2 regions of the Serratia sp. Nf2 genome follow, and region 2 is predicted to be linked to the other one. Evidence: predicted binding sites of a transcription regulator. Region 2 holds the regulator's gene; the other holds the start of a gene.

What was found. The regulator PhoB, encoded in region 2, activates phosphate uptake and scavenging genes when phosphate is short. The targets are predictions, from matches to a motif close to CTGTCATAAAACTGNCNNAT.
Positions count from the first base shown of each region.
Region 1: the regulator PhoB is predicted to act here: its motif matches at 3,253-3,272, upstream of glpT (glycerol-3-phosphate transporter).

Region 1 covers NZ_PYTW01000007.1:61,658-83,035, forward strand. The annotation lists gene glpC (anaerobic glycerol-3-phosphate dehydrogenase subunit GlpC) at 1-157, opposite strand, end outside; gene glpB (glycerol-3-phosphate dehydrogenase subunit GlpB) at 154-1,422, opposite strand; gene glpA (anaerobic glycerol-3-phosphate dehydrogenase subunit A) at 1,412-3,061, opposite strand; gene glpT (glycerol-3-phosphate transporter) at 3,426-4,778, shown strand; gene glpQ (glycerophosphodiester phosphodiesterase) at 4,862-5,941, shown strand; gene yigL (sugar/pyridoxal phosphate phosphatase YigL) at 5,974-6,771, opposite strand; gene pldB (lysophospholipase L2) at 6,776-7,819, opposite strand; gene rhtB (homoserine/homoserine lactone efflux protein) at 7,967-8,587, shown strand; gene rhtC (threonine export protein RhtC) at 8,636-9,256, opposite strand; gene recQ (ATP-dependent DNA helicase RecQ) at 9,269-11,101, opposite strand; gene pldA (phospholipase A) at 11,145-12,023, opposite strand; gene C9411_RS16285 (thioesterase family protein) at 12,227-12,697, shown strand; gene rarD (EamA family transporter RarD) at 12,764-13,651, shown strand; gene corA (magnesium/cobalt transporter CorA) at 13,668-14,618, opposite strand; gene C9411_RS16305 (WbuC family cupin fold metalloprotein) at 15,064-15,540, shown strand; gene uvrD (DNA helicase II) at 15,583-17,745, opposite strand; gene yigB (5-amino-6-(5-phospho-D-ribitylamino)uracil phosphatase YigB) at 17,824-18,540, opposite strand; gene xerC (tyrosine recombinase XerC) at 18,540-19,451, opposite strand; gene C9411_RS16325 (DUF484 domain-containing protein) at 19,448-20,161, opposite strand; gene dapF (diaminopimelate epimerase) at 20,158-20,982, opposite strand; gene C9411_RS16335 (lipoprotein) at 21,054-21,260, opposite strand; gene cyaY (iron donor protein CyaY) at 21,339-21,378, shown strand, end outside.
Region 2 covers NZ_PYTW01000005.1:66,990-77,818, reverse strand. The annotation lists gene proY (proline-specific permease ProY) at 1-1,212, opposite strand, end outside; gene brnQ (branched-chain amino acid transport system II carrier protein) at 1,286-2,602, opposite strand; gene C9411_RS12635 (PstS family phosphate ABC transporter substrate-binding protein) at 3,089-4,051, opposite strand; gene phoR (phosphate regulon sensor histidine kinase PhoR) at 4,066-5,382, opposite strand; gene phoB (phosphate response regulator transcription factor PhoB) at 5,407-6,096, opposite strand; gene sbcD (exonuclease subunit SbcD) at 6,312-7,544, shown strand; gene sbcC (exonuclease subunit SbcC) at 7,541-10,792, shown strand.

The DNA.
Region 1 (21,378 bases), on a different contig from region 2:
CGTACAACGCCGGATCTTTCAGCCGCAGCCGCTCGCCGTCCGGCCCCGCCTGTTTCGGCCCCGGATAGAGCGGGTTCACTTTGGCGACCGGGCAGTAGGTGGTGCAGACGGTGCATTTGATGCAGCTTTCAAAGCTGTGGTCCTGATGCAGGCTCATGCGTTTTCCTCCGCGGCGATCTGCTGCGCGACGTGCAGCGCACCGATCAATGACACGCCGGCGCCGCAGCCTTGCTGCAGCGGATCGTAGCCGCCGGCGACCGCGCCGATGGCATACAGATTGTCGAACGGCATTCCCTGTTTCATCGCCCGCAGCCTGCCGTCGGTGCGCACGCCAAACTGCAGATAAGGCTGCGGTGCAAACAGCTCGCGCCGGCTCCAGTCGGCGCGATCCGCGCGGCTGTGTACGTCCAGCTTGAAGATTGGCTCGCGCACCCCGTCGAAATTCGCCACCAGCCCGTTGCTGAAGAAGCTGCCGCTGGCCAGCACCACCTGCTGCGCCCGCAGCGGAATATCGCCGTGGTTGCGGGTATACAGGCCGGTGACGCGGCCGGCTTCACACTCGGCGCGCAGCACGCTGTCGCCAGGCATGAAAACGCCGCCCAGCTGTTGGAAACGCCGCCGCAGCGCCTGATGCAAGCGCATGCCGGGCACCGAAGGCGGCAGCGTCGGCAGCAGCCGGATCGGCTTGCCGACCGCATCCTGCAACACCGCCAGCGACGCATCGTCCTCCAGGCCCAGACAGGCAGGCAGGAAGAGCGCCTCGGCTTCCCCCGCCAGCCGCCGCAGCTCTTCGGCCATCGGCGGCAGGCTTTCCATCAAATCCAGTACCCGGGCGATGTTTACCGCGCGGAACTCGCTGGGGTTATTGCGCAATCGGTCCAGCGCCGGCATGTGCAGATAGGCCACCTCCGTCTCTACGCCGAGCTCGCGGCTCAGGGAGTCGGCGGCCATCTGCGGCTGGAAGTCGAGGAATCCTTCGATGCCGATCACCGCGATGCGCCGCCACGGCAGTTGGCCGGTCAGCGGCAGCGTCGGGATCGCCTGCGGGCTGAGCCAGGTGGCACGGCGTGTGCCGAGCGGCGTAATACGCAGATGGTTATTGGCTCCCTCGCCCTGCAGGTTCAGCCCGCAGCGCTCCAGCAGCCGCTGCGCGGCGGCGGACAGCGCCGCCACCCGGCCGGGCCCGATCAGGGCATACGGATGCTGCGGCGCCTGCTGCGCCAGCTGCGGTAACGCCGCCAGCGGCATCTCGACCGGCGTGCCGTCCGGCAATCTCGCCAGCAGATCGAGCGAGCCGGAGGAGAAGTAGAGCGCGCTCTGGCCAGAACTGACCACCGCGCAGCGCTTGCCCTGTTCGGCTACGGCAATGGCGCAGCTCAGGCCCGCCAGGCCGCCGCCAATCACCACTACGTCAAATCGCATCATCCGCCTCCTGCTCTTTGTCGGCCTGGGCCTCAAGCCCGCATAACCCCTGGTAAACCCAGCTGGTAAATTCGCTCTCGCGCAGCGCATCGCCCCAGGCGATCGGCCGTACGCCTTTCCACCGTTCGTTGAGGAACTGCGACAGCTGCGCGATGGATTGCTGCGGCGTGCTGACGTTAAAGCGCGTCAGCAGCCCAGCGGCGCGGCAGGCGCAGAGTTCGCCCTGGCAGGTGCCCATGCCGACGCGGGTGCGGCGGCGCAGATCCACCAGGTTATTGACGGTCAGCGAGTTGACCGCATAGCGCACTTCCCCGGCGGTCACCGCCTCGCATTCGCACACCAGGCTGGTGTCGAGCCGATCGGCCGCCGGCACCTGGCTGGCGCGATCGCCGTGGCGGTAAATTGCTGAGCCGCGAATACTGGCGGGCAGTGAAACCACGCTGCGCACCGTTTCCTCCGCCGACTGTCGGGATCCGGGCAACGCGTCTTGCGCGGTGGTGCACGGGCGGTTTACGCCGAGCTTGTCGCACACCTTGTCGGTGGCCCACTCTGCCATCAGGCGGTAGGTCATCAGCTTGCCGCCGGTGATGGTGATAAACCCTTCCAGCCCGTCGCGGCTGGCGTGATCGAGCAGCACGATGCCGCGGCTGACGTTGCGCCCGCTAGGGTCGTCGTCGCTGGCCACCAGCGGCCGCACCCCGGCATAGGCGCGCAGAATGCGGGTCTGCGCCAGGGTGGGCGCCAGCAGCGCCCCCTCGCGGATCAGAATGTCCACCTCCTGCGGGGTCACCAGCATGTTGTCAATTTGGTCGTAGTCGATATGGGTCGAGGTGGTGCCGATCAACGAGATGGTGTCGCCCGGCACCAGGATGTCGGCGTCTGCCGGTTTGCGGCAGCGGTTGATCACCATGTTGTTGATGCGATGGCCGAGGATCAGCAGCGCCCCTTTGGCCGGGAACATGCGGATGCGCAAGTCGGCGTATTCGGCGATCTGCTGGCCCCAGATGCCGGCGGCGTTGACCACCACCGGCGCATGCAGCTCATAACGCCGCTGATTCTGATGGTCGTAAACGCGCACGCCCGCCACCCGATCGCCGCTGCGCAACAATCCCACCACCTGGTGGTAGGTCAGGATCTGCGCGCCGTGTTCGCGCGCGTCCAACATGTTGGCGGCGGTCAGCCGGAAAGGATCGACGGTGCCGTCCGGCACGCGCACCGCGCCGATCAGCGCCGGGTTAGCCGCCGGCTCCAGCCGCAGCGCCAGCTGCGGGTCGATCGCCTCGGCGTCGATGTCGGCCTGGCGACAGGCGGCGATAAACTGTTGCTGATAGTCCAGCGAGTCCTGCGGCAGGGTGATGAACAGCCCATTGGTGCGCTCGATACAGTGATGAGCGATACGTTTCAGGATGCGGTTTTCTTCGATGCACTCGCGCGCCGACTCGCCGTCGGTCACCGCATAGCGCGCACCGCTGTGCAATAAACCGTGGTTGCGGCCGGTGGCGCCGGTGGCGATGTCGTGGCGCTCCAGCAAAATGCAACGCAAGCCGCGCCGCGCACAGTCGCGGGCGATGCCTGCGCCGGTGGCGCCGCCGCCGATGATGATCACATCCGTTTCGCCGCCGTCAAAATAGCTGCTCATGTCGCTCCCTCAGGATCGGTAGTTATGAGCCTATTGAGCCACGGTTATTAGGGTCTTTGTTTGATAAGGAACAATAACGAACATAAAACGAAATAAAAATGACCACAAAAAACCATCAATGTGATCATAATCACGATTTTTGGACGTTTTTCTATTTCATAACGTTAACGAATCGCTCAAAATCCGCCGTGGTTTCATGAAAGTGTAACAATTGCGCCATTCGTCACAGCGACACCAGGCGTATTTGTCGACAATGGCGCTCGTTATGGAACACAAAAACACCACATTCGATATCCGCTCAATCATCAAATGAACGTAAAAGGTCATATTGATGTGATAACAGATAAAGCCATCGGAGGCGCTCATGTTGAGTATTTTTAAGCCGGCCGCACACACCGCCCGTGTGCCGAGCGATAAGGTAGATCCGCTCTACCGTAAGCTGCGCTGGCAAATTTTCCTGGGGATCTTCTTCGGTTACGCCGCCTACTACCTGGTGCGTAAGAACTTCACCCTGGCCATGCCTTACCTGATCGAACAAGGCTTCAGCCGCGGCGACCTCGGCTTCGCGCTGTCAGGCATCTCCATCGCCTACGGCTTCTCCAAATTCATCATGGGCTCGGTCTCCGACCGTTCCAACCCGCGGGTGTTCCTGCCCGCCGGCCTGATCCTGGCGGCGGCGGTGATGTTGTTCATGGGCTTCGTGCCGTGGGCCACCTCCAGCATCGCGGTGATGTTCGTTCTGCTGTTCCTGTGCGGCTGGTTCCAGGGCATGGGGTGGCCGCCGTGCGGCCGCACCATGGTGCACTGGTGGTCGCAGAAAGAACGCGGCGGCATCGTTTCCATCTGGAACTGCGCCCACAACGTGGGTGGCGGCCTGCCGCCGCTGCTGTTCCTGCTGGGTATGGCCTGGTTCAACGACTGGCACGCGGCGCTGTACATGCCGGCCTTCGGCGCCATCCTGGTGGCCCTGATCGCCTTCGCCCTGATGCGCGACACCCCGCAATCCTGTGGCCTGCCGCCGATTGAAGAGTACAAAAACGACTATCCGGACGACTACAGCGAAAAAGACGAAGAAGAGCTGACCGCCAAGCAGATCTTCATGCAGTACATTCTGCCGAACAAGCTGCTGTGGTACATCGCGGTCGCCAACGTGTTCGTCTATCTGCTGCGTTACGGCATTCTGGACTGGTCGCCGACCTACCTGAAAGAAGTGAAACACTTCGCGCTGGACAAATCTTCCTGGGCCTACTTCCTGTATGAATACGCCGGTATCCCGGGCACCCTGCTGTGCGGCTGGATGTCGGACAAAGTGTTCAAAGGCAACCGCGGCGCCACCGGCGTGTTCTTCATGACGCTGGTGACCATTGCCACCGTGGTGTTCTGGATGAACCCGGCCGGTAACCCGACCGTGGACATGATCTGTATGCTGGTCATCGGCTTCCTGATCTACGGCCCGGTGATGCTGATCGGCCTGCACGCGCTGGAGCTGGCACCGAAGAAAGCCGCCGGCACCGCCGCGGGCTTCACCGGCCTGTTCGGCTACCTGGGCGGCTCGGTTGCGGCCAGCGCCATCGTCGGTTACACCGTGGACTTCTTCGGTTGGGACGGCGGCTTCATGGTGATGATCGGCGGCGGCGTGCTGGCGGTTATCCTGCTGCTGCTGACCATGCTGAACGAAAAGAAACACCACGCGGAAATCGCCGCCAAGCGCGGTTAAGCGTCACACGACTTTTGCATGATTTAAAGGCCGCCCTGCGGCCTTTTTACTACCCTGCCCCCAACAACACGGAGAAAAACGGAATGCGGACTCAAGTCAAAGCCCTGCTGACAGGGATCATTCTCGCCACCTCGATGGTCAGCGCCGCACAGGCGGCGGACAAAGTGGTGATCGCCCACCGTGGCGCCAGCGGCTACCTGCCGGAACACACCCTGCCGGCGAAAGCGATGGCCTACGCCCAGGGCGCCGATTACCTCGAACAAGATCTGGTGATGACCAAGGACAACGAGCTGGTGGTGTTGCACGATCATTACCTCGATCGCGTCACCGACGTCGCCGAACGCTTCCCGGACCGCGCGCGCAAAGACGGCCGCTACTACGCCATCGACTTTACGCTGGCGGAGATCAAATCGCTGAAGTTCACCGAAGGCTTTGAAATCGAAAACGGCAAGAAGGTACAGGGTTATCCTGGCCGCTTCCCGATGGGCAAATCCGACTTCCGCGTACACACCTTCCAGGAAGAGATCGAGTTCGTGCAGGGTCTGAACCATTCGACCGGCAAGAACATCGGCATCTACCCGGAAATCAAGGCGCCTTGGTTCCACAAACAGGAAGGCAAAGACATCTCCAGCAAAGTGCTGGCGGTGCTCAAGCAGTACGGCTATACCGGCAAAAACGACAACGTCTACCTGCAGTGCTTCGACGCCAACGAGCTCAAACGTATCAAGAACGAGCTGGAGCCGAAGCTGGGTATGGACCTGAAGCTGGTGCAGCTGATCGCCTATAACGACTGGCAGGAAACCTACGAGCAGAAAGCCGACGGCAAGTGGGTAGAATACGACTACGACTGGATGTTCAAACCGGGCGCGATGAAGAAAATCGCTCAGTATGCCGACGGTATCGGACCGGACTACCACATGCTGGTGGTAGCGGATAAATCCAAGCCGGGCCATATCGTGCTGACCGACATGGTGAAAGAAGCGCACGCCAGCAAGCTGGCGGTGCATCCGTTCACCATCCGCGCCGATGCGCTGCCGAAATACGTGACCGACGTGAACCAACTGTATGACGTGATCTACAACCAGGCCGGCGTCGACGGCGTGTTCACCGACTTCCCTGACAAGGGCGTGCAGTTCTTGCAGAAGCAGGGCCAGCACAAGTAATAACCAGGGCGCCGCAAGGCGCCCTGGTTATTTCAGAGGAACATCTTGCGCAGGTAGTGCGGCACCGCGTTATCGACGTTGGAGCCGATCACTTCCAGCTCCGGCAGCATATCCTTCAGGCGCTGATGCGCATCACGCATGATGCAGCCCTTGCCGGCCATCGACAGCATCTCCAGATCGTTCATGCCGTCGCCGAAGGCGATGCACTCTTGCAGCGTATAGCCGATGATCTTGGCCACTTCTTCCAGCGCATGCCCTTTCGACACGCCGCCCGCCATCACTTCCAGGCAGGTCGGGAACGAGAAGCTGACATTGACCCGATCGCCCCAGCGCGCGTTGATGGCGTCTTCCACCTGCAGCAAACGCTCGTGATCTTCACAGGTGAAGTAAACCTTGCAGACGCCGTCGGTTTCCAGCAGGCCCGGCTCAAACAGCTGATATTTGAACACCGACTCCTGGAAGAATTCTTCCTGCTCCGGGCTTTCGCGGTTGGTAAACCAATCGTCGTTACGGTAGACGTTGGTGGTGATCTCCGGATCGTCGTGCAGCATGCCGTACAGATCGCGGGCGATATCCCCGTCCAGGTTATGGCTGAAAATCAGCTCGCCGGCGGTGTTATGCACCCGCGCGCCGTTGGAAGTGATCATAAAGGCGCTGATCTCCAGGCTGTCGCGGATCTGCCCCACGTCGATATGGTGGCGGCCGGTGGCGAACACGAAATGCACGCCGCGTTGGGTCAGCAACTTCAGCGTTTCTTTGGCGTACGGCGACAGGGTATGGTCGGGAGACAGCAGCGTGCCATCTAAATCGGAAGCGACGACGTGATACATAGCGTTATGTTCTAACCTCTGATGGAGTTGTCGGCGGCAGCGCGCCGCCTAAGTGTTGAGCAAAGAAGCGCAGGATTGCGTTCAGTGCTTCGGCGCGCATCGCGTCCCGCTCGAACAGGATCTCATGGCGTGCGCCGTTGATAACCCACGGGAGCCCCCCTTCGCAAGGACGCCCCGCGTCTGACAGAGCCTGACAAAAAGCCTGGTGCGAACGGTTGTCGACCACCCGCTCCTCACCGGCTTGCAAAAGCAACAGCGGCGTTGTTATCTCCCCGGCCTGAGCGATAATCTGCCGGCCGGCACGAATGCTCTCCCGCACCCAATGGTAGGTCGGCCCGCCCACCTGCAGCTCGGGGTAATCGGCATAATAGCGCAGGCTGCGCCGATAGCGTTCGCGGCTGTGGGTCAACACGTTAACCACATAGGGCAGCGGCCGCCACTGGCCGGTGCCCACCGCGTAATAGTCGCGGATCGCCGGGCGGGTCTCCGCCCAGTCGAGAATGCGGTCGGCCAGCCAGCCCGGCATCGGCAACTGGATGCCGAACATCGGCGCGCAAAACGCCGCCGCGTCGAACGCCTGCGGCCGACGCTGCAGGAACTGCGCCAGGATCGCGCCACCCATCGAATGCGCCAGCGCGAAGCGCTGCCGATAACCGCGCGATTCGACCTCGCGCTGCCAAAGCTGCTCGAAATCGTCCACGTAGTCGGCGAAGTTTACCACATGACCGCGGTGCGTATCCGCCAGTAAACGGCCGGAGCGCCCCTGGCCACGATGATCGACGATCACCACATCGTAACCGCAGTGGAACAGATCGTAGGCCACCTCGGGGTATTTCACGTAGCTTTCGATGCGGCCGGGGCTGACCACCACCACTCGCTGATGCCGTGCGGAGCGAAAACGCACAAAGCGGATCGGCACGCCGTCCACGCCGCTGAACTCGCCTTCTTCCCGCAGCCGCCAGAAGTCCAGCAGCGGCCCGGTGGCGAAGGCAGCGAATTGCGTTTCACGCGTTAACCAGTCATCGGAGCTGAGAGTGAACGAGGTCATCGAGAGCGTTTTCCCTGTGGGGCCGGCGGAAAATGTGACCGCTGGCACAAGAAATCATACTAGCGTATTGTGATTCAATTCTTACAAAAAACGGCGCCGCCTCGGCGCATTGTGGCACAAAACGACACTTTCAGGGAGCCGAGAACCATGACCTTGGACTGGTGGTTAACCTACCTGCTGACCACGCTTATCCTCAGCCTGTCCCCCGGCTCAGGCGCCATCAATACCATGAGCACCGGCATCAGCCACGGCTATCGCGGCACCGCCGCATCGATCGCCGGGCTGCAGGTCGGGCTGAGCGCGCACATCGTGCTGGTGGGCATCGGCCTCGGCGCGCTGATTTCTCAATCGCTGCTGGCGTTCGAACTGCTGAAATGGCTGGGCGCCGCCTACCTGGTGTGGCTCGGCATCCAGCAATGGCGCGCCGCCGGGGCGCTGGATCTGCATGCGCTGGCGGGCAGCATGCCGCGCCGCCGTCTGTTCCGCCGTGCGGTGCTGGTCAACCTGACCAACCCGAAAAGCATCGTGTTTCTCGCCGCGCTGTTCCCACAGTTTATCTTGCCCAATCAGCCGCAGGCCGAGCAGTATCTGGTGCTCGGTGTCACCACCGTGCTGGTGGATATTCTGGTGATGATCGGTTACGCCACCCTGGCGACGCGCATCGCCGGCTGGCTGAGAACCCCGCGCCAGATGCAACTGCTTAACCGGGTGTTCGGTTCGCTGTTCATTTTGGTGGCGGGGCTGCTGGCGACCGCCCGCAAAGCCTGACAAAAAAGGCCGGGCATCGCTGCTCGGCCTTTGGCGTTTCACTGCCGGTCAACGGGTAAAGATCAGGTGTAACCCGAAGCCGGTAAACAGCACGCCCGCCACCCCGTCTATCCACTTGGCCAACCGCTGATAGCCGCGGCGCATCGCCGGCAGCGCAAACACCACCGCCACCAGGCTGAACCAGACGAAGGTCTCGGCGACGATCAGCAAGAACAGCCCCCAGCGCGCCCCGGCGCCGACGCTGTCGCCGACGAACAGCGAGAACACGCTGCCGAAATAGATCACCGCTTTCGGGTTGGACAGATTGGTCAGGAAACCGCGAATAAAGCTGCGCCCGGCCTTCGGCAACGCCACCTGGGCCTCCGCCGCCGGCTGCGCTTGCTGCGCCCGCGCGGAGCGCAGCAGCTGCCACCCCATCCAGCACAGGTAAATGCCGCCGCCGACCATGATGATCTGATGCAGCCAGGCCATCTTCTGCAGGATCAGATGCAGCCCCATCAACGCCACGCCGGCCCACACCACGATGCCGAGCGAAATGCCGACTACGCCCATCATCGCCTCGCGGCGCGAGCGGCTGGCGGCGGTTTGCGACACGAAAAAGAAGTCCGGCCCCGGGCTCATCAGCGCAATCAGATGCACCAGCGCCACGGTGAGAAACAGCATCAGCATGATTTATCGCCCTCAGTCTTCATCATTGTCGAGATGGTCGCGGATCATCGCCATAAAGGGCGCGCCGAAACGCTCCAGTTTGCGCTGGCCGACGCCGTTGACGCTCAGCAGATCGCCGGCCTTAATCGGCATCTGTTCGGCCATTTCCAGCAGCGTGGCGTCGTTGAACACCACGTAGGGCGGAATATTTTCTTCGTCGGCGATCGACTTGCGCAGTTTGCGCAGCTTGGCGAACAGCTTGCGATCGTAATTGCCGCCGTAGGATTTCTGGTTGGCGCTGCCGCGCGACTTCAGGCTCTGGATACGCGGCACCGCCAGCTGCAGCGCCACCTCGCCGCGCAACACCGGACGCGCCGCCTCGGTCAATTGCAGCGCCGAGTGCATGGCGATGTTCTGGGTGATAAAACCCAGGTGGATCAGCTGGCGCAGCACGCTGGTCCAGTGTTCGGTGGTTTGATCGCGGCCGATGCCGTACACCGGCAGCTTGTCGTGACCGTATTCGCGAATGCGCTGGTTGTTGGAGCCGCGCAGCACTTCCACAATGTACCCTAGGCCGAAGCGCTGACCGACGCGGTATACGCAGGACAGCGCTTTGCGCGCATCCTCCAGCCCGTCGTAACGTTTGGGGGGATCGAGGCAGATGTCGCAGTTGCCGCAGTTCTCGTGCTTGCCTTCGCCGAAGTAGTTGAGCAGCACCAGGCGGCGGCAGGTTTGCGCCTCGGCGAACGCGCCCATGGCGTTCAGCTTGTGGCGCTCGATGTCCAACTGCTGCCCGGCGGGTTTTTCCTCCAGGCAGCGGCGCAGCCAGGCCATGTCGGCCGGATCGTACAGCAGGATGGCTTCGGCCGGCAGGCCATCGCGCCCGGCGCGGCCGGTCTCCTGATAATAGGATTCGATATTGCGCGGGATGTCGAAATGCACCACGAAGCGCACGTTAGGTTTATTGATGCCCATGCCGAAGGCGACGGTGGCCACCACCACCTGCAGATCGTCACGCTGGAACGCTTCCTGCACCTGCGCGCGGCGATCGTTGTCCAGCCCGGCGTGGTAGGCGCCGACGCTCAGCCCGCGGCTTTGCAGGCGCGCGGCGGTGTCTTCCACCTTGGCGCGGCTGTTGCAATAGATAATGCCGCTCTTGCCGCGCTGATCCTGCACGAAGCGCCACAGCTGATCGAGCGGTTTGAATTTTTCCACCAGCGTGTAGCGGATGTTCGGCCGGTCGAAGCTGCTGACCTGCACCAGCGGATCCTGCAACGACAGCAGGCGCACGATATCACCGCGGGTGGACTCGTCGGCGGTGGCGGTCAGCGCGATCACCGGCATCGACGGGAAGCGCTGTTTCAGCTGACCCAGCGCGCGATATTCCGGCCGGAAGTCATGGCCCCACTGCGAAATACAGTGCGCCTCATCCACCGCCAGCATCGCCGGCGGGCAGTGGTCGAGCAGGTTGAGGAAGCTTTCCATCATCAGCCGTTCCGGCGCGATGTACAGCATCTTGATGGTGCCGTTGCGGCAGCCGGCCATGACGTCCAGCTGCTCCTCACGGGTTTGCGTCGAGTTATAGCAGGCGGCGGAAACGCCGTAGGCCAACAGTTGGTCGACCTGATCCTTCATCAGCGAGATCAGCGGGGAAACCACCAGCGTCAGGCCGTCCATCACCAGCGCAGGGATTTGGTAGCACAACGACTTGCCGCCGCCGGTCGGCATTACCACCAGGCAATCCTGCCCGCCGATCGCGGCGTTGATAATCGTTTGTTGGCCCGGACGGAATTGCTGGTAGCCGAAGGTATCGCGCAATACCTGCTCGGCCAGCAACTCTCTGTTAATCACTGCTGCGGTTGACACACACTTCCCCATTTTTTCATCGGTACACACCCACCGGGTATGATTACATAATATCGTTCAGCATGACACCAACGCCCACCCGTGTCTGCCGGAAGTTGTAGTCGATCAGCGATTCGCCGTAGCCGCTGAACACCTGGGTATAGAAACGCACGTTGCGGGTGATCGGATAGCTCCAGCCCAGCTCCGCGCCGCCGTAGCCGCTGTTCCAGTTATAGTGGCTGTCGACGCTGAACACGCTGTCGCCCCAGGCGTAACCGACCTTCAACCGGTAGTATCCCATGTATTTGGTGATGTCCGGGTTGTCATCGTTGCTCGAGCTCTCCGAGAAGCGGAACCAGGGCTTGAGATCCACCTGCCAGTTGCCGTTTTGCGCCATCAGCCGCGCATAGCCGCGATTCCAGCTGCGCGACGTCGGATCAGAGCGGCCGTTAGACTGGTGGTTAACGCCGATTTCAATATCGCGCAACGTCCAACCAGCAAAGCGGTAATCGGTCGCCCACCCTACGAACAGCTGCGGCTCGTAGTTGGTCTCGCGGAACGGTGAAGACTCGCCGCGGTTGGACAATTGCCACCAGGAGCGCTGAGTATAAGACGCGCCGAGCACCGAGTTGTCGCCGGCAATGCCCCGCCACAGCGGAAACGCCAGGCTAAGCTGGTATTTCACCTCGTCCTTGCGCGCCTTGTCGGCCCAGTTGTACGTCTTGATGGCTTCTTTGTTGATATCGCTGGTGTCGGTATACAGCAGGTAATTGGGATCGTAAGGATACAGCGTGAACGGATTATCGTGCTCCTGCAGCAGGTTGGCGATAATGCTGCCGCGCACCGCCGGCTTATCGTGAATCTGCTGCTCTTTGGCTTCCTCAGCCAATGCCAGCGCCGGCATCAGCAGCGTGGCGGAAACGATCCCTGACAAAATGCGCATAACCTCTCCTCACTCCAACGAAAAAGGGCAATCCCGGAAAAAATCAGGCCATTTTACACACAAAGGAGGCTTTCCCGCAGCGCAGGCCGGTTTTATTGGAATAGTCTGGAAAGCAACAAAGGTTAAGCATAAAATCAACATTCCATTAACCTGGACTGACCAGTTAGCTCCTTTAAAACGCAAAAGAAAAACGGAAACCCGCTATGTCGACCACAGCACTGACCCTGGAAGCCGCCCGCCGCAAGATCGGCGAAATCTTTGTCTACCACATGCCGTTCAACCGCGAGCTTGGCCTGGAGCTGCGCCGCTTCGACGATGATTACGTCGAGTTGAGCTTCACCAACCAGCGCAAGCTGGTGGGCAACGCCGCACAGGAGATTTTGCACGGCGGCGTGATCGCCGCGGTGCTTGACGTCGCCGCCGGATTGGCCTGCGCCGGCGGCGTGCTGACGCGCATGGAGCCGCTGATCGAAGAAGAGATCGCCGCCAAGCTGTCGCGCATGGGCACCATCGATCTGCGCGTCGACTATCTGCGCCCCGGCCGCGGCGAGCACTTCGTCGCCTCCGCCAGCGTGCTGCGCAGCGGCAACAAGGTCGCCGTCGCGCGCGTAGAACTGCATAACCACGACGGCCTGCATATCGCGACCGCCACCGCCACCTATCTGGTCGGCTGATGATTGTGTGCGGTGAGCGTCTTCAGTACACTCACCGCATCTTACGTTCCCCACCCGAGTGACGTCATGGACGCAAAGCAAACGCGTCAGGGCATTTTCTTCGCCCTGGCCGCCTATTTTATGTGGGGCATCGCCCCGGCCTATTTCAAACTGATCCAGCAAGTATCCGCGGACGAGATCCTCACCCACCGGATCATCTGGTCGTTTTTCTTCATGCTGGCGCTGATCACGCTGGGCCGCAACTGGCCGAAAGTGCGCGCCGCCTGCCAAAACCGCAAACGGCTGCTGCTGCTGGCAGTCACCGCGCTGTTGATCGGCGGCAACTGGCTGCTGTTCATCTGGGCGGTGAACAACCACCATATGCTGGAAGCCAGCCTGGGCTATTTCATCAACCCGCTGGTTAACGTGCTGTTGGGAATGCTGTTTCTCGGCGAGCGCTTCCGCCGCATGCAGTGGGTGGCGGTGGCGCTGGCGTTCACCGGGGTGCTGGTGCAGCTCTGGCAGTTCGGCTCGTTGCCGATCATCGGTCTGGGGCTGGCGTTCAGCTTCGCCTTCTACGGCCTGCTGCGCAAGAAAATCGCCATCGACGCCCAGACCGGCATGCTGATTGAGACGCTGTGGCTGCTGCCGGTGGCGGCGGCCTATCTGTTCCTGTTCGCCGACAGCCCCACCAGCCACCTGAGCGCCAACCCGTGGTCGCTGAACCTGCTGTTGGTCGCCGCCGGCATCGTCACCACCGTACCGCTGCTGTGCTTCACCGCGGCGGCTACCCGGTTGCGCCTGTCGACGCTGGGTTTCTTCCAGTATCTCGGCCCGACGTTGATGTTCCTGCTGGCGGTCACCTTCTACGGTGAGACCATCGGCCAGGATAAGCTGGTGACCTTCGGCTTTATCTGGGCGGCGCTGATCCTGTTCACCCTCGACGCGCTCTACACCCAGCGCAAGCTGCGCTGAGCCCGGCGCCGCCGGGTTACAGCCAGTTCTTGCGCTTGAAGTACAGGTATGGGGCCAGACCGGCCAGGATCATCAAGGTGATGGCGCCCGGATAGCCGAATGACCACCTCAGTTCCGGCATGAATTCGAAGTTCATGCCGTAGCTGGAAGCCACCAGCGTAGGCGGCAGGAACACCACCGACACCACCGAGAAGATCTTGATGATGCGGTTCTGTTCGATGTTGATGAAGCCCATCGCCGCCTGCATCAGGAAGTTCACCTTTTGGAACAGCGATTCGTTGTGCGGTAGCAGGGATTCGATGTCGCGCAGCACTTCACGCGCCTGCTCCAGCTGGCCGGTTGGCAGACGCGCCTTGCGCACCAGGAAGTTGAGCGCGCGCTGGGTATCCATCAGACACAAACGCACCTTCCAGCCGATATCTTCCAGCTCCGCCAGCGTCGACAGCGCGGCGTCGTATTCGTCGCCCTGATGCCCTTCCATGATCACCCGGCTGAGCTGTTCCAGATCGCTGTAGATGTTCTCTATCTCGTCCGCCAGCTGTTCAATCTTGGTTTCGAACAGATCCAGCAGCAGTTCGTAGGCGTTGCCTTCGAGCATGGTCTGGTTGCGGGCGCGCATGCGGTACAGGCGAAACGCCGGCAGTTCACGCTCGCGCAGGGTATACAGGCGGCCGTCGCGGATGGTGAACGCCACCGTGGAGTTGCCGGCGTGATCTTCCGCATCTTCAAAGTAGAAGAAGGAGTGGATATGCAGACCGTCTTCGTCTTCGAAGAAACGGGCGGAGGCTTCGATGTCGTCCAGTTCGGGACGCGTCGCCAGGCTTTGTCCCAGCTCATTCTGCACGCGCTCACGCTCGCCCTCTTCCGGCTCGACCAGGTCAACCCACAGCGATGACGTGAGATCATCCGAGTCGTCCAGCTCCAGACGGGACAAGCGGCGGTTATCTAATTTAAAAGCGCTCAGCATGTGCCAAAACTCCGTGAAGGTAACGGGTGCGGACAACGCGTTGAAGCACAGAAACAGAGGGGATGCGTATCACCGATTTGTTTCAGACCATGAAGAGATCTGACTCATAGCGACGCTTTGCGGGGTCGCCGACAACCACGAAGGCTATCAGCAAAAACGGAGAGCCTTAGAAGTTATACCTGCGGCGCAGGTCAGTGAGCCAGTATCTACTGGGTGTGTCCAAGGCGTCTGTCCTCAATGATAATAGTGCGCGCATGTTACGCCGAGAAGAAAAAGCCTGTCAACACGTTAGGCGGGATAATTGCGCAACAAATCATCACGATGATCAATGGCAGAAATGGCGCGTAAACCGTACTGAAAAAGTCGCGGCGATCGCTTACCGCCACCAAGAATGTTGCTAAGATGACATCACCCTGATGGTACGACAAGCATGCGGATTTAAACGATGAAACAGATTACCGCCCATGAACTGACCGCGATGAGCGAACAGGCCGCCAGCGTGGCCCGCCTGCGCGCGCACCGCACCTTACACGAAGAGCTGAGCGACCCAGTGCAACGCCTGGCGATCGCCATGGAACCCGGCACCTATATCCGCCCACACCGCCACCCGCAAACCTGGGAGCTGCTGACGCCGCTGCGCGGCCGTTTTGTCGTGTTGCAGTTCAACGATGACGGCGTGGTGACGCAGCGCACCTTGCTCGGCGAAGAAACCAAAGTGCTGGAGATGCCGGCATTTACCTGGCATGCGGTGCTGTCGGTCGATGCCGGCGGCGTGGTGTTCGAAGTGAAGCAGGGCCCGTATCAGGCGCTGACCGAAGAGGACTGCATGCAATGGGCGCCGCAGGAAGGCGGCGAAGGCACCGAAACGGTGATGCGCTGGTATGCCACCGCGCAGGTCGGCGATCGCTACCCTCACGGATAATGAACGATTGCAGGGGCGTGCCCCTGCAACTCCCCCCTCTCTTTATACCGTTTCCAGGCGAGCGTAGGCCGCCACCAGCCACTTGATGCCCTCGCCCGGGAAGGCGATCTGCAGCCGGCTGTGCTCGCCGCTGCCTTCCAGATTGACGATGGTGCCTTCGCCAAACTTGGGATGGCGCACGCGCTGGCCCAGCTTGTAGCCGGTATCGTTCTCGCTGATCGGCGTGCCCATGCGGCGGTGATTGACCGGCCGCGATACGCTGGCGCGCAGGCGCACTTCTTCCACGCACTCTTCCGGCAGTTCGCCGATAAAGCGCGACGGCCGATGGTAAACCTCTTTGCCGTACAGACGGCGCGTTTCGGCGTAGGTCAGCGTCAGCTTCTGCATGGCGCGCGTTACGCCCACATAGGCCAGACGGCGCTCCTCCTCCAGACGGCCGCCTTCATCCAGCGACATCTGGCTCGGGAACATGCCTTCTTCCATACCGACGATAAACACCAGCGGGAACTCCAGGCCCTTGGCGGAGTGCAGGGTCATCAGCTGCACCGCGTCCTGATAGGCGTCGGCCTGGCCTTCGCCCGCCTCCAGCGCCGCATGCGACAGGAACGCCTGCAGCGGCATCAGATCCTGATCTTCGTCCTGATAGCTGAACTGACGCGTCGCCGTCACCAGCTCCTCAAGGTTTTCGATACGTGCCTGCCCCTTTTCGCCCTTCTCCTGCTCATACATGATGAACAGCCCGGAATCGCGGATCACCCGGTCGGTCTGCACGTGCAGCGGCATATCGGCGGTTTCATGCGCCAGCGACTCCACCAGTTCGATGAAACGCTGCAGCGCCGAGGCGGCACGGCCGGCCAACACCTTGTCCTGCATCAGCTCGCGCGTCGCCTGCCACAGCGTCAGCTGGCGATCGCGCGCCGCCTGGCGCACCACGTCGAGGGTGCGATCGCCGATGCCGCGCGTCGGGGTGTTGACCACGCGCTCGAAGGCCGCATCGTCGTTGCGGTTGGAAATGAGGCGCAGATAAGCCAGCGCATCCTTGATTTCCTGACGTTCGAAGAAGCGCTGGCCGCCGTAGATGCGGTACGGCATCGCCGTCTGCAGCAGCGCCTCTTCCAGCACGCGCGACTGGGCGTTGCTGCGGTACAGGATGGCGCAGTCGTTCAGCGCACCGCCGTTGTCCTGCCAGGTCTTGATGCGGTTGACCACGAAGCGCGCTTCGTCGAGTTCGTTGAAGGCGCAGTAGATGGAAATCGGCTCGCCTTCGCCGCCTTCGGTCCACAGGTTTTTGCCCATGCGCCCGTCGTTGTTGGCGATCAGGGTGTTAGCCGCTTTCAGGATGTTGCTGGTGGAACGGTAGTTCTGCTCCAGGCGGATGGTTTCCGCGCCGGGGAAGTCCTTCAGGAAGCGCTGGATGTTTTCCACCTGCGCGCCGCGCCAGCCGTAGATCGACTGGTCATCGTCGCCGACGATCATCACGTTGCTGTTGCCGCCCGCCAGCAGGCGGATCCAGGCGTACTGGATGCTGTTGGTATCCTGGAATTCGTCCACCAGCACGTTGGTGAAACGTTCGCGGTAGTGGTTGAGGATATGCGGCTTGTTCAGCCACAGCTCGTGTGCGCGCAGCAGCAACTCAGCGAAATCCACCAGCCCCGCGCGATCGCAGGCTTCCTGGTAGGCTTGGTAGATGCGCAGCCAGGTGGCCTCTACCGGGTTGTTGTAGGTCTCGACGTGCTGCGGGCGCAGACCCTCGTCTTTCTTGCCGTTGATGTACCACATCGCCTGACGCGGCGGCCACTGCTTCTCGTCAACGTTCAGCGCCTTGATGATACGCTTGAGCAGCCGCAGTTGGTCGTCGCTGTCGAGGATCTGGAAATCTTGCGGCAGGTTGGCTTCCAGGTGGTGGGCGCGCAACAGACGGTGCGCCAGGCCGTGGAAGGTGCCGATCCACATGCCGCCCTGGCTGGTGCCGATCAGATGTTCGATACGGTGGCGCATTTCCGCCGCCGCCTTGTTGGTGAAGGTCACCGCCATGATCGAATACGGCGAACAGTTCTCCACCGACAGCAGCCAGGCGATGCGATGCACCAGCACCCGCGTCTTGCCGCTGCCCGCCCCGGCCAGAACCAACAGGTTGCTGCGCGGCGCCGCCACGGCTTCACGTTGTTTTTCATTCAGGCTGTCGAGCAGATCGGAGACGTCCATAGGCACCACTAATGGTTAAGGGAAAACCCGCCGGTGACGGGTTTTTCACTGGAAATTTATACAGAGTTCTGGCAGGGATTATAACAATGCTGTCAGCGATGCCAACTGCGAAATCTCAATATGCGGCAGCAGACGGCTGTCGGCGGCCTGCATCAGGCAGCGTTGCCGATCGTTGATCCAACAGGCCTGCAGCCCCGCGCGCAGCGCGCCGGCGACGTCGGTGGTCAGATCGTCGCCCACGTGCAGGATCTGCTCGGGCGCCACGCCCAGCCGCTCGACGGCCAGGTGATACATGTCCTGATACGGTTTGGCGCGCCCATCCGGCCCGGAGCGCAATACAAACTGGAAGTAACCGTCCAGGCCACACTGCGCCGGATCGGCGTTGCCGTTAGTGATCGCCACCAGCGGGTAGCGCGCGGCCAGCGCCTTCAGCGTGGCGTGGGTCGCTTCCGGCACCTCGATGCGGCTGCGCCACAGCGCAAAGTTCTGCATCGCCGCATCGGCCCCGATCGCCGCGTCGGCATCGCGCAGCCCCTGCCGGCTCAGCGCCAGATGAATGGCGCGCCAGCGCCACTGGGTGACATCGTGGTAGATCTCCGGATCCTGCTCACGCAGTTCCTGGCGCAGGCGGTGGAAATCCGCCGACTGGAAGCTGTTCAGGCCGGGATGGTAGCTCTGCAGGAAGGCCACCGACTGTTGTTCGGTCTGTCTAATCACCGGGCGATTGTCATACAGCGTATCGTCCAGATCGAAAGTCAGCGCCGCCAGCGGGCGCAGCGGGCGATAAAAATGCATCAGGATTTCCCCCGTTTGGCACGCGGATGCGCGGCATCGTACACGTTCGCCAGATGTTGAAAGTCGAGGTGGGTATAAATTTGCGTGGTGGTCAGGTTGGCGTGGCCGAGCAGCTCCTGCACCGCGCGCAGATCGCCGCTGGACTCCAGCATGTGGGTAGCGAAGGAGTGACGCAGCTTGTGCGGGTGGATATGGCTGTTGACGCCCTGTTTCACGCCCCATTCGGCGAAGCGCTTTTGCACGTTGCGCGTCGAGATGCGCCGCCCCTGATTGGACAGGAACATCGCGTCATCTTCCGGCCCGAACAGATCGCGCATCGCCAGCCAGTGTTCCAGCCAGGTGACGGCGGTGCGTCCGATCGGCAATTTGCGCTCTTTGCTGCCTTTCCCCATCACCCACACCTCGCCGGCGGCCATATCGACATGGCGGCAATCCAGCCCCACCAGTTCGGAGAGGCGCAGACCGGCGCCGTACATCACCTCCAGCATGGCGCGATCGCGCACCGCCAACGGATCGTTGAGATCGATCTCCAGCAGCTGGTTCATTTCATCAACGTCGATGTTTTTCGGTAGATGGCGGCCGCTGCGCGGCGTGCGGATGCCTTTGGCGGGGTTGGCGTGCAATACGCCCTGGCTGACCAGCCAGTCGAGGAAACTGCGCAGCGAAGAGAGCCGCAGCGCCAGGCTGGCGGACTGCAGGCCGGCCCGTTTGCTGCGCGCCGCCAGCATGCGTACCCGGGCGGCGTCCAGCGCCGCCCAGTCGGTGACGCCGATCTCCTGCGCCAGGCGCATCAGCGCCGCCAGCTGGCGCGAATAGCTGAGCTGCGTCAGCGGGCTGAGTTGCCGTTCTACCTTGAGATAACGCAGAAAAGCGTCCACCGGCTGCTGCAGGCTGGGCGCAATCGGCGTCATGCGCGTTCGACCCAGCGTTCCAGCAGCTCCGGCAGCATGCGCGCCAGTTGATTGAGCATCACCGTGCCCATGCCCTGCTGATAGTGTTGCGTATCGCGGCTGCTGAAGATCACCATGCCCAGTTCGCCGTCGTCGCCCAACATCGACAGCGCCACCGAGCCAATCTGGCCAATCTGTTTGGCCTGCGGCAACAGCAGCAGCAGTTCGGGGCCGTTCAGACCGCCGAGGTAGTGTTGTTCGCTGCCCAGCCGCTGAATGCGGAACGGCTCGAACGCCGAGCGCGTCAGCGCCAGGTGGGTAAAATCGGAAGGCGCGCCGATATTCCAGCGCTCGGCGAACAGGCGCACCGTGGCGCCGGCCAAACCGAACCCGCGCGCCCAGCGCTGCAGCCGGTTGAGCATGTCCTGCAGGCTGTCGGCGGTGGCCAGATCGGCCTGCAGGTGCAGCAGCCTGGCGAACAGCCCTTCGTTGGCGCTGGCCTGCTCCATCAACAGCGTGATCTCTTCTTCCAGCCGTTCGATGTGATTGCGCTGGCGGGCCAGATGCCATTCCACCAGCGAAACGGTGCCGCGCACCGGGTGTGGCACGCGCATCTGCTCAACCTGGCGCGCGTTGCGAATAAAGAAATCCGGGTTCTGCAGCAGATACTGCATCACGGTGTCGTCATCCAGCGCCAGGCCGGCGACGCTCTGTTCTTCTACGCTTTTCATAGATGAATAAATCCGTCATAGACATGGGTTGCCGGGCCGGTCATAAACAGCGGGTTGCCCGGCCCTTTCCAGCGAATATGCAGGCTGCCGCCCGGCAGTTCTACATGCACCTCTTCTGACAGCAATTCCTGTTGGATCCCCACCGCCACCGCCGCACAGGCGCCGCTGCCGCAGGCCTGCGTTTCGCCGGCGCCGCGCTCGTAAACGCGCAGCTTGATGTGATCGCGGCTGACCACTTGCATAAAACCGATGTTGGCTCGTTCCGGGAAGCGCTCATGCCCTTCCAGCACCGGGCCGAGCAGCTCCACCTTGGCGGTTTTTACATCGTCCACCTGCAGAACACAATGCGGGTTGCCCATCGACACCACGCCGCACAGCACGGTATGTTCCGCCGCGCGCATGATGTAGGTCTTTTCAGCCTTGGCGGCGCGGAACGGCACCGCCTGCGGGTCGAAGTTCGGCTCACCCATGTTGACGCACACCCGATCGTCGTCGGTGACGCTGAGCACCATGCGCCCGGTTTGGGTGCTGACGCGGATGTCGCGTTTGTTGGTCAGCCCTTTCAACCGCACAAAGCGCGCGAAGCAGCGCGCGCCGTTGCCGCACTGCGCCACTTCGCTGCCGTCGGCGTTGAAAATTCGGTAGTGAAAATCCAGCTCGGGATCGTAAGGCGGTTCTACCACCAGCATCTGGTCAAAGCCGACGCCCAGGTGCCGATCGGCCAGCCGGCGGATCAGCTCAGGTGAAAAATAGACATTCTGTGTAACGGCATCGACCACCATAAAGTCGTTGCCCAGACCGTGCATTTTGGAGAACTGCATATCATACTCCGCTATCTGGACGCGCTATCCGTCTTGATTTTGCGGCGGCGCTCGCTACCGCAAACAGGGTGTTACTGGTCGACCATCGACGGTTTTTGCTGAGAGCCAGACTGCTCCTGCTGGTTCTTTTGCACCTGATCGCCCGTTTGCACCGGCGGCTTGGCCGGTTTCTGGCTGGCGGGATCGGCAGGCGGGAAGTAAAGCGGGCCTTTCAGACCACAGCCGACGAGGCCGGTAACCAGAACTGCCATCAGCGCATAGCGTAGTTGTTTTTTCATTTGCATTAATGCCTGTAATTCATGCGTCCAAGGTCTCTATAATCGCAGGTGGATCATGAAAAGCAATAGGAATTGAATATGAACGACAGCGAGTTTCACCAGTTGGCCGACCAGCTGA
Region 2 (10,829 bases):
CGGGAACGCCAGCTGCTTCACCTGCTCTTTGCTCAGGCTGCGGCGGAAGGCGATTTGGGAGAACAGGATCATGATCCACACCCACACGGTGGCGAAGGTCGCCAGGGACGCGATCACCAGGAACACGCTCTCCGGCATGATGTAGTTTAGGTATACCGCCAGCAGCAGCGCCAGCATCATCACCACCACCGTCACCCAGGGAATGCCGCGCTTCGATACCTTGCTGAACATCTTCGGCGCATGGCCCTGCTCGGCCATACCGTGCAGCATGCGACCGACGCCGAACACGTCGCTGTTGATCGCCGACAGCGAAGCGGTGATCACCACGAAGTTGAGGATACCCGCCGCCACGGTGATGCCCATATGCTGGAAGGTCAGCACGAACGGACTGCCGTTGGTGCCCACCTGGTTCCACGGGTAGATAGACATAATGACGAACAGCGTGCCGACGTAGAACACCAGAATGCGCCAAGGCACCGAGTTGATGGCTTTAGGAATCGATTTTTTCGGATCTTTGGCTTCGCCGGCGGTGATGCCGATGATTTCAATGCCGCCGTAAGCGAACATCACCAGCTGCAGCGACAGGATCATGCCGATAAAGCCGTTGCTGAAGAAGCCGCCGTTCGACCACAGGTTATGAATGCCGGTCGGTTGCCCGCCGTTGCCGATGCCCCAGATGATGATGCCGATGCCGGCCGCGATCATGATGATGATGGTGGCGACCTTGAAGAACGAGAACCAGAACTCCAACTCGCCGAATACCTTGACGCTCATCAGGTTGATGGCGCCGATGATCAGCACCACGCTCAGCACCCAGATCCAGTGCGGCACTTCCGGGAACCAGACCCCCATATAGATGCCGAAGGCGGTCACGTCGGCGATGGCGACGATCAGGATTTCAAAGCAGTAAGTCCAACCGGTGATGTAACCCGCCATCGGGCCGAGGTAGTCCTGCGCGTAGCGGGAAAACGAGCTGGCCTGCGGGTTGTTGACCGACATCTCCCCCAGTGCGCGCATGATGATAAAGGCCACGATGCCGCCGATCAGGTAAGCCAGCAGCACGCTCGGGCCGGCCATTTTGATGGCGTCCGCCGAGCCGTAGAACAACCCGGTGCCGATGGCCGATCCCAGCGCCATAAAGCGGATATGACGCGTACTGAGGCCGCGTTTCAGCTTATTGTCGGGGGCCGTGGTGGGTGACTGTTGTTGCATGAAGATGACCCATAGTTTTAAACGTAAAAAAGCCACGGACATGTCCGTGGCCCTGGATTAAGCCGGGGGATTATCAGTGCGCGGTCACTTGGGAACGCGTGCACACCCGATCATAAATCGCGACCAGCGCCAGCATCAGCAGCGAAGGCGGCAACCATGCCAACCCCTGCTCCGCCAGCGGCAGGTGAGTGGTCCAGGCCGGCAGCAGCTGCTGGAAACTGGAGGCTTTCACCGCGTCAAGGATACCAAACAACAGGCTGACAAGCATCACCGGCGCGATGATGCGCGGCGCACTGTGCCACCAACGCAGGGTGAAGCTCAGCACCACCAGCACGATGCACGGCGGGTAAATCGCAGTCAGCACCGGAATGGAGATCTGGATCAGGTGGCTCAGGCCGAGGTTGGACACCACCATCGAGAACAGGCCCAGGATAAATACCAGCGTCTTGTACGAGAACGGCAGGTATTGCGCGAAGAACTCGGCGCAGGCGCAGGTCAGGCCGACCGCGGTCACCATACAGGCGATGAAGATCAGCGCCGCCAGGAAGAAGCTGCCCAGGCCGCCGAAGGTGTTCTGAACGTAAGCGTGCAGGATCACCGCGCCGTTGGTGGCGTCAGGCACCAGCGCGCCGCTGCCGGAGCCCAGCTTGAACAGGCTCAGGTAAACCAGCGTCAGGCCCACGCCGGCGATCAAACCGGCCAAGATGGTGTAACGGGTCAACAGACCGGCGTCTTTCACGCCGCGCGAGCGCGCCGCATTGACGATAACGATGCCGAATACCAGCGCACCCAGCGTATCCATGGTCAGATAGCCGTTAACGAAGCCGGAGGAGAAAGGCACGCTCTGGTAAGCCGCCGTCGCCGGGATCGGCGCGCCGGCAGGCCACAGCAGCGCGGCGATGCCCAATACGGCCAGCGCCACAATCTTCAGCGGTGCCAGCACGTGGCCGACGGTGTCGAGCAGGCGGCCCGGATACAGGGAGATGCCGATCACCAGCGCGAAGTACACCAGGCTGTAGATGAACAGCGGCATGGCACCGTCGCCGGTCAGCGGGGCGATACCCACTTCAAAGGACACGGTGGCGGTGCGCGGCGTGGCGAACAGCGGGCCGACGGCCAGGTAGCAGACGGTCGCCAGCAGCAGGCCGGCGCCGCGGCCGATCGGTGAGCTGAGGGCGTCGATGCCGCCGCCGACGCGCGCCAGCGCGATGACGGTAATGACCGGCAGACCGACCGCGGTGATCAGAAAGCCCAGCGCCGCGGTCCAGACGTGTTCACCGGACTGCAAGCCGACCATCGGCGGGAAGATGATGTTCCCGGCCCCAACGAATAAGGCAAAGGTCATGAAGCCCAGTGCCAGGATATCTTTTGACGTTAAACGATGACTCATACGATGTCGTGTTGCCTGTTCAAATGAAAAAATATGGTCCGATAGCGTGGTGGCGTGACGCCCCACCCGGTTGCCGGCATGCCCGATCGTTGCAGCACCAAATAAGCACCCTAAACGCAGTCGATCCGGCGTTTATGTCCCTATTCGAAAGTGGCCACTCATGAAGATGGGCAAAATTTTAGGAGTTATAAAAATGGAGGTTTAATCCGACAACGAGGGCTAAGGTAAACGTTTATAGCGCTTCAAGGCAAGACGCACGGCGAAAAGCAGAGCTATCGACCATATAAACTTTAGCCACCAGTCGATCATATTGGCTATCAATAAATATACACTACATGATTTGTATCATTTTTGAACAACAGATTCACAAAACGTGAAGCATATACCACTTTACCGCGCGAAAACGCCAATAAATGCCCGATTTTCGCGTGGCATAAGCTCCGTTCAGCCGTTAAAAAAGGCGAAAATTACGCCACATTTTGTCGCTTATTGCACCGTGGCCGACGCGAGCGGCTGCAAGCCGAGCGCCTGGCGGGTCTTCTGCAGGGCGGCCGGCGGCAGCGGCAGATAGCCGTCGTGATTGACCAGGTTCTGCCCTGCGGCCGACAGCACGCGGTCGAGGAACGCGGCGGTCAGCGGCTCGAGCGGTTGATTGGGGGCTTTGTTGATATAGATATAGAGATAGCGCGACAGCGGGTAGCGATCGTTGCGCACGTTGGCGGCGGTAGGCGCGACATAGTCCTCACCCGACTCTGCCAACGGCAGTAGCCGCACGCCGCTGGCGCGAAAGCCGATGCTGGCATAGCCGATGCCGTTGAGCGAACCGGCCACCGCCTGCACCACCGAGGCCGAACCGGGCAGCTCATTGACGCGCGGCATAAAATCGCCGCCGCACAGCGCGCGCAGTTTGAAATACCCGTAGGTGCCGGAAGCCGAATTGCGGCCGAAGCGCTGCAGCGAGCGCGTCGCCCAGTCGCCGCTGAGCCCCAGCTCGCCCCAACGCGTCAGCGGTTTGCTTTCTCCGCAGCGCCGGGTGGCGGAGAAAATGCGATCGAGCTGCTGCAGATTGAGGCCGCGCAGCGGATTGTCCTGATGCACCAACACCACCAGCGCATCCACCGCCACCGGCACCGCCAGCGGCGCATAGCCGTAACGGTGTTCGAACGCCGAGACCTCGGCCGCCTTCATCGGCCGGCTCATCGGGCCCAACTGCGCGGCGCCCGCCGCCAAGGCGGTCGGCGCGGTCGACGAGCCGGCGGCCTGGATCTGCAGGTTAACGTTGGGGTAATGCCGGCTGAAATCCTGCGCCCACAGCGCCATCAGATTCGCCAGGGTGTCGGAACCGACGCTGGACAGGTTGCCCGCCAGCATGCCGTCGGGCTGCGCCAGCGCGCCGCGTCCGGCCAGCAGCGCCAGGCAAAGCAACAGCCCTCGGGTTATTCGGGTCATACCGGTGTCTCGCGTTAATTTTTCACCGCATTCTCTGATAAAGCGGCGGGAACAATCAACCGGTTGGGTAAGGTAAAGATAAAGCGGGTGCCGATCCCCGGCTCGCTGAGGATCTCCAGCCGCGCGTCGTGATGGCTGAGCGCGTGTTTGACGATCGCCAGCCCCAACCCGCTGCCGCCGGTTTGGCGCGAACGGGCCTTATCGACGCGGTAAAAACGCTCGGTCAGGCGCGGCAGGTGTTCGGCGGCGATGCCCGGCCCGTTGTCGCTGACCTGGAACTGCGCACCATGCGCCGTCTGCTGCCAGCTCACTTCGATGTGGGTGCCCTTCGGCGTGTGATTGACCGCGTTGTACACCAGGTTAGACACCGCGCTGCGCAACTGATCTTCATTGCCGAACACGTTGAGCTGTTCGTTTACCCGGAAGCTGATCTCGTGATTGCCACCGCTCAACGATTGCGCCTCGCGCTGCAACACTCGCAGCATCAGCGGGATATCCACCCGCTCGTTCATGTCGACATTGGGCGCCGCCTCGATGCGCGACAGCGTCAGCAGCTGCTTGACCAGCCCGTCCATTCGACGGGTCTGTTCTTGCATGGTGCCGAGCGCCTTGCTGCGCAGCGAGCCGTCCTGCTCTTCGTCGCCCATCATCTCCAGGTAACCCTGCAACACCGTCAGCGGCGTGCGCAGTTCATGGCTGACGTTGGCGAAGAAGTTGCGCCGCGCGCCCTCCAGCTGGCGCATCTGGGTGACGTCGCGCGCCACCATCAGCAGTTGCCCTTCGGAATAAGGCATCACGCGGAATTCGACGTAGTGTTCGTTGTTCAGCTGCAGCGTCAGCGGGCGCGAGAACTCCTGCTGTTGCAGGTAGTGGCTGAATTCCGGATAACGCAACAGGTTGAGGATGTGCTGGCCGTTGTCTTCCGGCCAGCGAAAGCCGAGCAGATGCTGCGCCAGCCCATTACACCAGAAGATGTTGCCTTCGACGGTGGTCATCACCACCGCATCAGGCAGCGATTCGGCCCCGCTGCGAAAGCGCTTGATCAGCAGCGCCAGCTCGCGCCGGCGGCGGCGATTGCGCTGCTGCATCTGATACAGGCCATAGAACAGCGGCTCCCAGCTCCAGCGGCCGGGCGGCGGCGTCATGCTGCGGTCAATCCACAGCCAATGGGAGAGTTTGAGCTGGTTGTAGAAATTCCACACCAGCGCAGCCAGCGCGGAGGCCAGCAGGAACCAGGGCAGATAACCGAAAATCAGCCCCAGCAGTAAGGCGGGCAGGCAAAAAAGAGCCAGCTCCAGAGCCAGCCTCTTCCACGACAGACGTTCTAACACGGCATATTCTCCAGCGCAGCGCGATCAGTAGCGCGTTGAGAACCGGTAGCCGGTGCCCCGAACGGTTTGAACCATTTTATCATGCCCACTGGTTTCTAACGCCTTGCGGAGCCGACGGATATGCACGTCAACGGTACGGTCTTCCACATAAACGTTAGTGCCCCAGACGTGATTAAGCAACTGCTCACGGCTATAAACCCGCTCCGGGTGGGTCATAAAGAAGTGCAGCAGCTTGAACTCGGTCGGCCCCATGTCCAGCGCCTGATCGTTAGCCATCACGCGGTGGGAGGACGGATCCAGACTCAGCCCTTGCATTTCAATCACTTCTTCCACCGCCATCGGTGAAATGCGGCGCATGACCGCCTTGATGCGCGCCACCAGCTCCTTGGGCGAGAACGGCTTAGTGATGTAATCATCCGCCCCCACTTCCAGGCCGCGCACGCGGTCTTCCTCTTCGCCGCGCGCGGTCAGCATCATGACCGGAATATCGCGGGTCAGCGCTTCGCGCTTCATATGTTTGATAAACTGAATGCCGGAACCGCCGGGCAACATCCAGTCGAGCAACACCAAATCAGGGAACGGCTCAGACAGGCGCGTCACGGCGCTGTCATAATCCTCGGCTTCCAACGGTTGGTAACCATTCTGTTCCAACACAAAGCACACCATCTCACGGATCGGCGCTTCGTCTTCCACCACCAGTATGCGTCTTGCCATCGTCAATCCTGCCAATGTGTTAGCGACTTTGCGGGCGCCATTATGCGTCAGTTTTGTGACACTTTTATGAAAAAAAGCGGCTGTTATAGGCAGTAAGCATAGCGATTATTTCCCGGCGCAAAGAAAAATCATTCCGTGGTCATCGCCATTGCGCCGGGACAGCCGCCGCCGCGGCCTTTATAATCATCGCCATTACCTTTGCATCCGGGAGTGTCATGCGCCTGATCCACACCTCTGACTGGCATCTTGGCCAGTACTTTTTCACCAAAAGCCGTGCCGCCGAACATCAGGCTTTTCTGAACTGGCTGATCGAACAGATCGAGCAGCAGCAGGTGGATGCGCTGATCGTCGCCGGGGATCTGTTCGATACCGGCTCGCCGCCCAGCTACGCCCGCGAGCTGTACAACCGCTTCGTGGTGGAACTGCAGCGCACCGGCTGCCAGCTGGTGGTGTTGGGCGGCAACCACGACTCGGTAGCGACGCTGAACGAATCGCGGGAACTGCTCTCTTGCCTGAACACCACGGTGATCGCGAGTGCGCAGGGCTCCCTTGAGCAGCAGATCGTGGTGCTGAATCGGCGCGACGGCCAGCCGGGCGCGGTGCTGTGCGCCATTCCTTTTCTGCGGCCGCGCGATCTGCTCACCAGCCGCGCCGGCGAATCCGGCGCGCAGAAACAGCAGGCGCTGCAGGAAGCCATCGCCGAACATTACCAAGCGCTGTATCAGGCGGCCTGCGAACGCCGCGATCGGCTGGGCCTGCCGCTGCCGATCGTCGCCACCGGCCACCTGACCACCGTCGGCGTCACCACCTCCGACTCGGTGCGCGACATCTATATCGGCACCCTGGACGCCTTCCCGGCGCAGGCCTTCCCCCCTGCCGATTACATCGCGCTGGGCCACATTCACCGCGCGCAGAACGTCGCCAAGTCGGAACATATTCGCTATAGCGGCTCACCGATTCCGCTCAGCTTCGATGAACTGGGCAAAGCCAAAAGCGTCTTCCTGGTCGATTTCGCCGACGGCGCCCTGCAGCAGGTAGAGGCGTTAACGATCCCGCAGTTCCAGCCCATGCAACTGATCAAAGGCGATCTGGCCGAGATCGAACGGCAGCTGCAGCAATTTGCCGACTATGCCGGCGAGCTGCTGGTTTGGCTGGATATCGAAGTGGCGACGCAGGACTACCTCAGCGATATCCAGCGCCGCATCCAGCTGATGGCGGATGAGCTGCCGGTGGAAGTGGTGCTGCTGCGGCGCAGCAAAGAGCAACGCCGCCAGGCGATCGCGCAGCAGGACAAGGAAACGCTGAACGAGCTGAGCGTCAACGAGGTGTTCGAACGGCGCCTGGCGCAAGAGGCCGACATGCCCGAAGCGCGCCAACGGCGGATGCATCAACTGTTCCGCCAGGTAGTCGATGCGGTGCAGCACAATCTTGAGGAGCCCCACCCATGAAGATCCTCAGCCTGCGGTTAAAAAACCTCAACTCGCTGCAGGGCGAGTGGAAAATTGACTTCACCGCCGAGCCGTTCGCCAGCAACGGCCTGTTCGCCATTACCGGCCCGACCGGCGCGGGCAAAACCACCCTGCTGGACGCCATCTGCCTGGCGCTGTACCACCAGACGCCGCGTCTCAACGTCACGCCGAGCCAGAATGAACTGATGACCCGCCACACCGCCGAATCGCTGGCGGAGGTCGAATTTGAGGTTAAGGGCATCGGCTATCGCGCCTTCTGGAGCCAGCGTCGCGCCAAAAACGCGCCGGACGGCAATCTGCAGGCGCCGAAGGTCGAACTGGCGCGCCGCGAGGACGGTAAGATCCTGGCGGATAAGGTGCGCGATAAGCTGGAGATCACCGCCGCCATCACCGGGCTGGACTTCGGCCGCTTCACCAAATCGATGATGCTGTCTCAGGGGCAGTTCGCCGCGTTCCTCAACGCCGACGCCAACGATCGCGCCGAGCTGTTGGAAGAACTGACCGGCACCGAAATCTACGGGCGGCTGTCCGAACAGGTGTTCGAATCCCACAAGCAGGCCAAAACTGACCTGGATGCGTTGCACCAGCGCGCCAGCGGCATCGAGCTGCTGAACGATGAACAGCGCTACTCCCTGACTGAACGGCTAGCGGCGCTGAGCGCGCAGGAAAGCGCTCTCGGCAAGCAAACTCAGCAACAGCAACAGGCGCTGAGCTGGCTGCAGCAATGGCAGCGCCTCCAGCAACAGCAAAACGAGGGGCAACGGCGGCTGGAAACCGCCCAGCGCGAGCAGGCCGAGGCCGCCCCGCAGCTGCAGCGGCTGGCGCTCAGCGAACCGGCCGAGAAATTGCGGCCGCTGCGCAGCGAACGCGATCGCTGCCGCGCCGAGCTGCAGACGATACAACAGCAGGCTGCCCAGCTGACGCAGCAACAGGAGCAGCACTCGGCGCAGCTGGCGCCGCTGCAGCAGGCGGTGGAAAAGGCCCGTCTGGCGCAGCAAGCCCATGCCGAGCATATGCGTCAGCAGCAACAGCTGATCGATGACCAGGTCGCTCCGCTCGACCATCAGATCGCCCAACTGCAGTCGATGCAGGCCGAGCGGCGACAGGCCGGCGATGCCGCCGCGCAGCAGTGCGCCCAACAGCAGACCGCACTGGAGCAGCTCACCGCCCAGCGCAGCCAGCTGACGGCGCAGGCCGCACAGCATCAACAGCAGTTGAACGCACTGACCGAAGCGCTGGCCGCTCAACAGCAACAACGGCAGGCGTTGGAGGCGCAAACGCCGCTGGCCCCGCTGCGCCAGCGCCTGAGCGCTCTGGCGGATCTGCGCCCGACGCGCCAGCAGTTATTTACGCTCGCTTCCCTTAACCGTCAGACCCGCGAGCGTCTGGCCCGGCAACAGGCGGAGCACGCCGAACGGCAAACGCAGCTCGCCGGGCTGCAACACCAGCTGGAGAACGCGCGTCAGCAATTCAAACAGCACAAGGCACAGCTGCAGGAAGTGGAGCGGATCCACGAGCTGGAAAAACGCATCGTCAGCCTGGAAGCGGAGCGCGCCCTGTTGCAGAGCGGCGCCCCCTGCCCGCTGTGCGGCTCCACCAGCCACCCGGCGGTGGAGCAATATCAGGCGGTGCAGCCTTCGGCGACGGAACAACGCTTGGTTGAGATGCGCACCCTCGCCGAGAAACTGCAAACCCAGGGCACCGAGCTGCGCACCCGCTGTGAAGGCCTGCAAGAGCAGCAGCAACGCCAGCAGCAGGCTATCGCGCAGGATGAGCAGCAGCTGGCTGCCCAACAGCAGCAGTGGCAGCAGCTCAGCGCGCCGCTGGCATTCGACTTTACCCTGGCGGAGGGCGAGCAACTCAGCGCCTGGCTGAGCGGCTGCGACGACGAAGAGCGACACGGGCAGCACGCGCTGCAGCAGCATGAACAGGCGGCGCAGGCGGTGCAGCAGGCAAAAGACGCGCTCGCCGCTCTGCAAACGCAGCAGCAGCAGGCGCAGCAACAGCTGGCGCTGCTCGAAGAGCGCTTTACGCTGCTGCAAAAGACCCATGCCGACAGCCTGCAACAGCAGCAAGACCTGCAACAACGCTGGCAAGAAGGCGAGAAAACTCTTGCAGAACGGCGCGCGCAGCGGCTGGCGCTGTTCGGCGAACAGCGGATCGCCGAGGTGCGCGAACAGCTGCGCGCCAAACAAACCGCCTGTGAACAGGCCAGCTTGCAGGCCGCCGAGCAATGGCAAAAGGCGCAGGAACTGCGCGAGCGCCTGGCCGGCCAGCAGGCCGGGTTACAACAGCAGCACGCCCAAATGCAGGAACGGCTACAGCAGGCGCAGCAGCAATGGCAGCAGGCGCTGGCCGACAGCGAATTTACCGATGAAACCGCCTTCGCCGCCGCGCTGCTGGACGATGCCCTGCGCCGCGAATTGCAGCAGCGCAAAGAGCAGCTGCAACAGCGGCAGGTAGAGGCTGCGGCCCTGCTGGCTCAGGCGACGCAAACGCTGGAGCAGCATCGGCAGAACCGCCCGGAAGGGGTGGATGAGGCCAACGCGGATCTCGACGCGCTCACCCAATCGCTGGCCGATCTGGCACAGCAGTTGAAGGCGCTGCAGCTGAGCCAGGGCGAACTGCGCAACCAGTTGGAAAGCGACGCCGCCCGCCGTCTCAATCAACAGGCGCTGTTCGAGCAAATCGCCCGCAGCCAGCAAGACTACGACGACTGGAGCTACCTCAACCAGCTGATCGGCTCGAAAGAAGGCGACAAGTTCCGCCGCTTCGCTCAGGGGCTGACGCTCGATCATCTGGTTTATCTGGCCAACCTTCAGCTCGGCCGGCTGCACGGGCGCTACCTGCTGCAGCGCAAAACCAGCGACGCGCTGGAGCTGCAGGTGGTGGACACCTGGCAGGCCGACGCGCTGCGCGATACCCGCACCCTGTCCGGCGGCGAGAGCTTCCTGGTCAGCCTGGCGCTGGCGCTGGCGTTGTCCGATCTGGTCAGCCACAAAACCAGCATCGATTCGCTGTTCCTCGACGAAGGCTTCGGCACGCTGGACGCAGAAACCCTCGATACCGCACTGGACGCGCTGGACAGCCTGAATGCCTCCGGTAAAACCATTGGCGTGATCAGCCACGTCGAGGCGATGAAAGAGCGTATTCCGGTGCAGATCAAAGTGAAAAAGGTCAACGGGCTCGGCGTCAGCCGGCTGGAGGCGCACTTCAGGCTGGAATGATCCCGCGGCGCGCGGCGCAGAAGTGTGACCGCGGCGG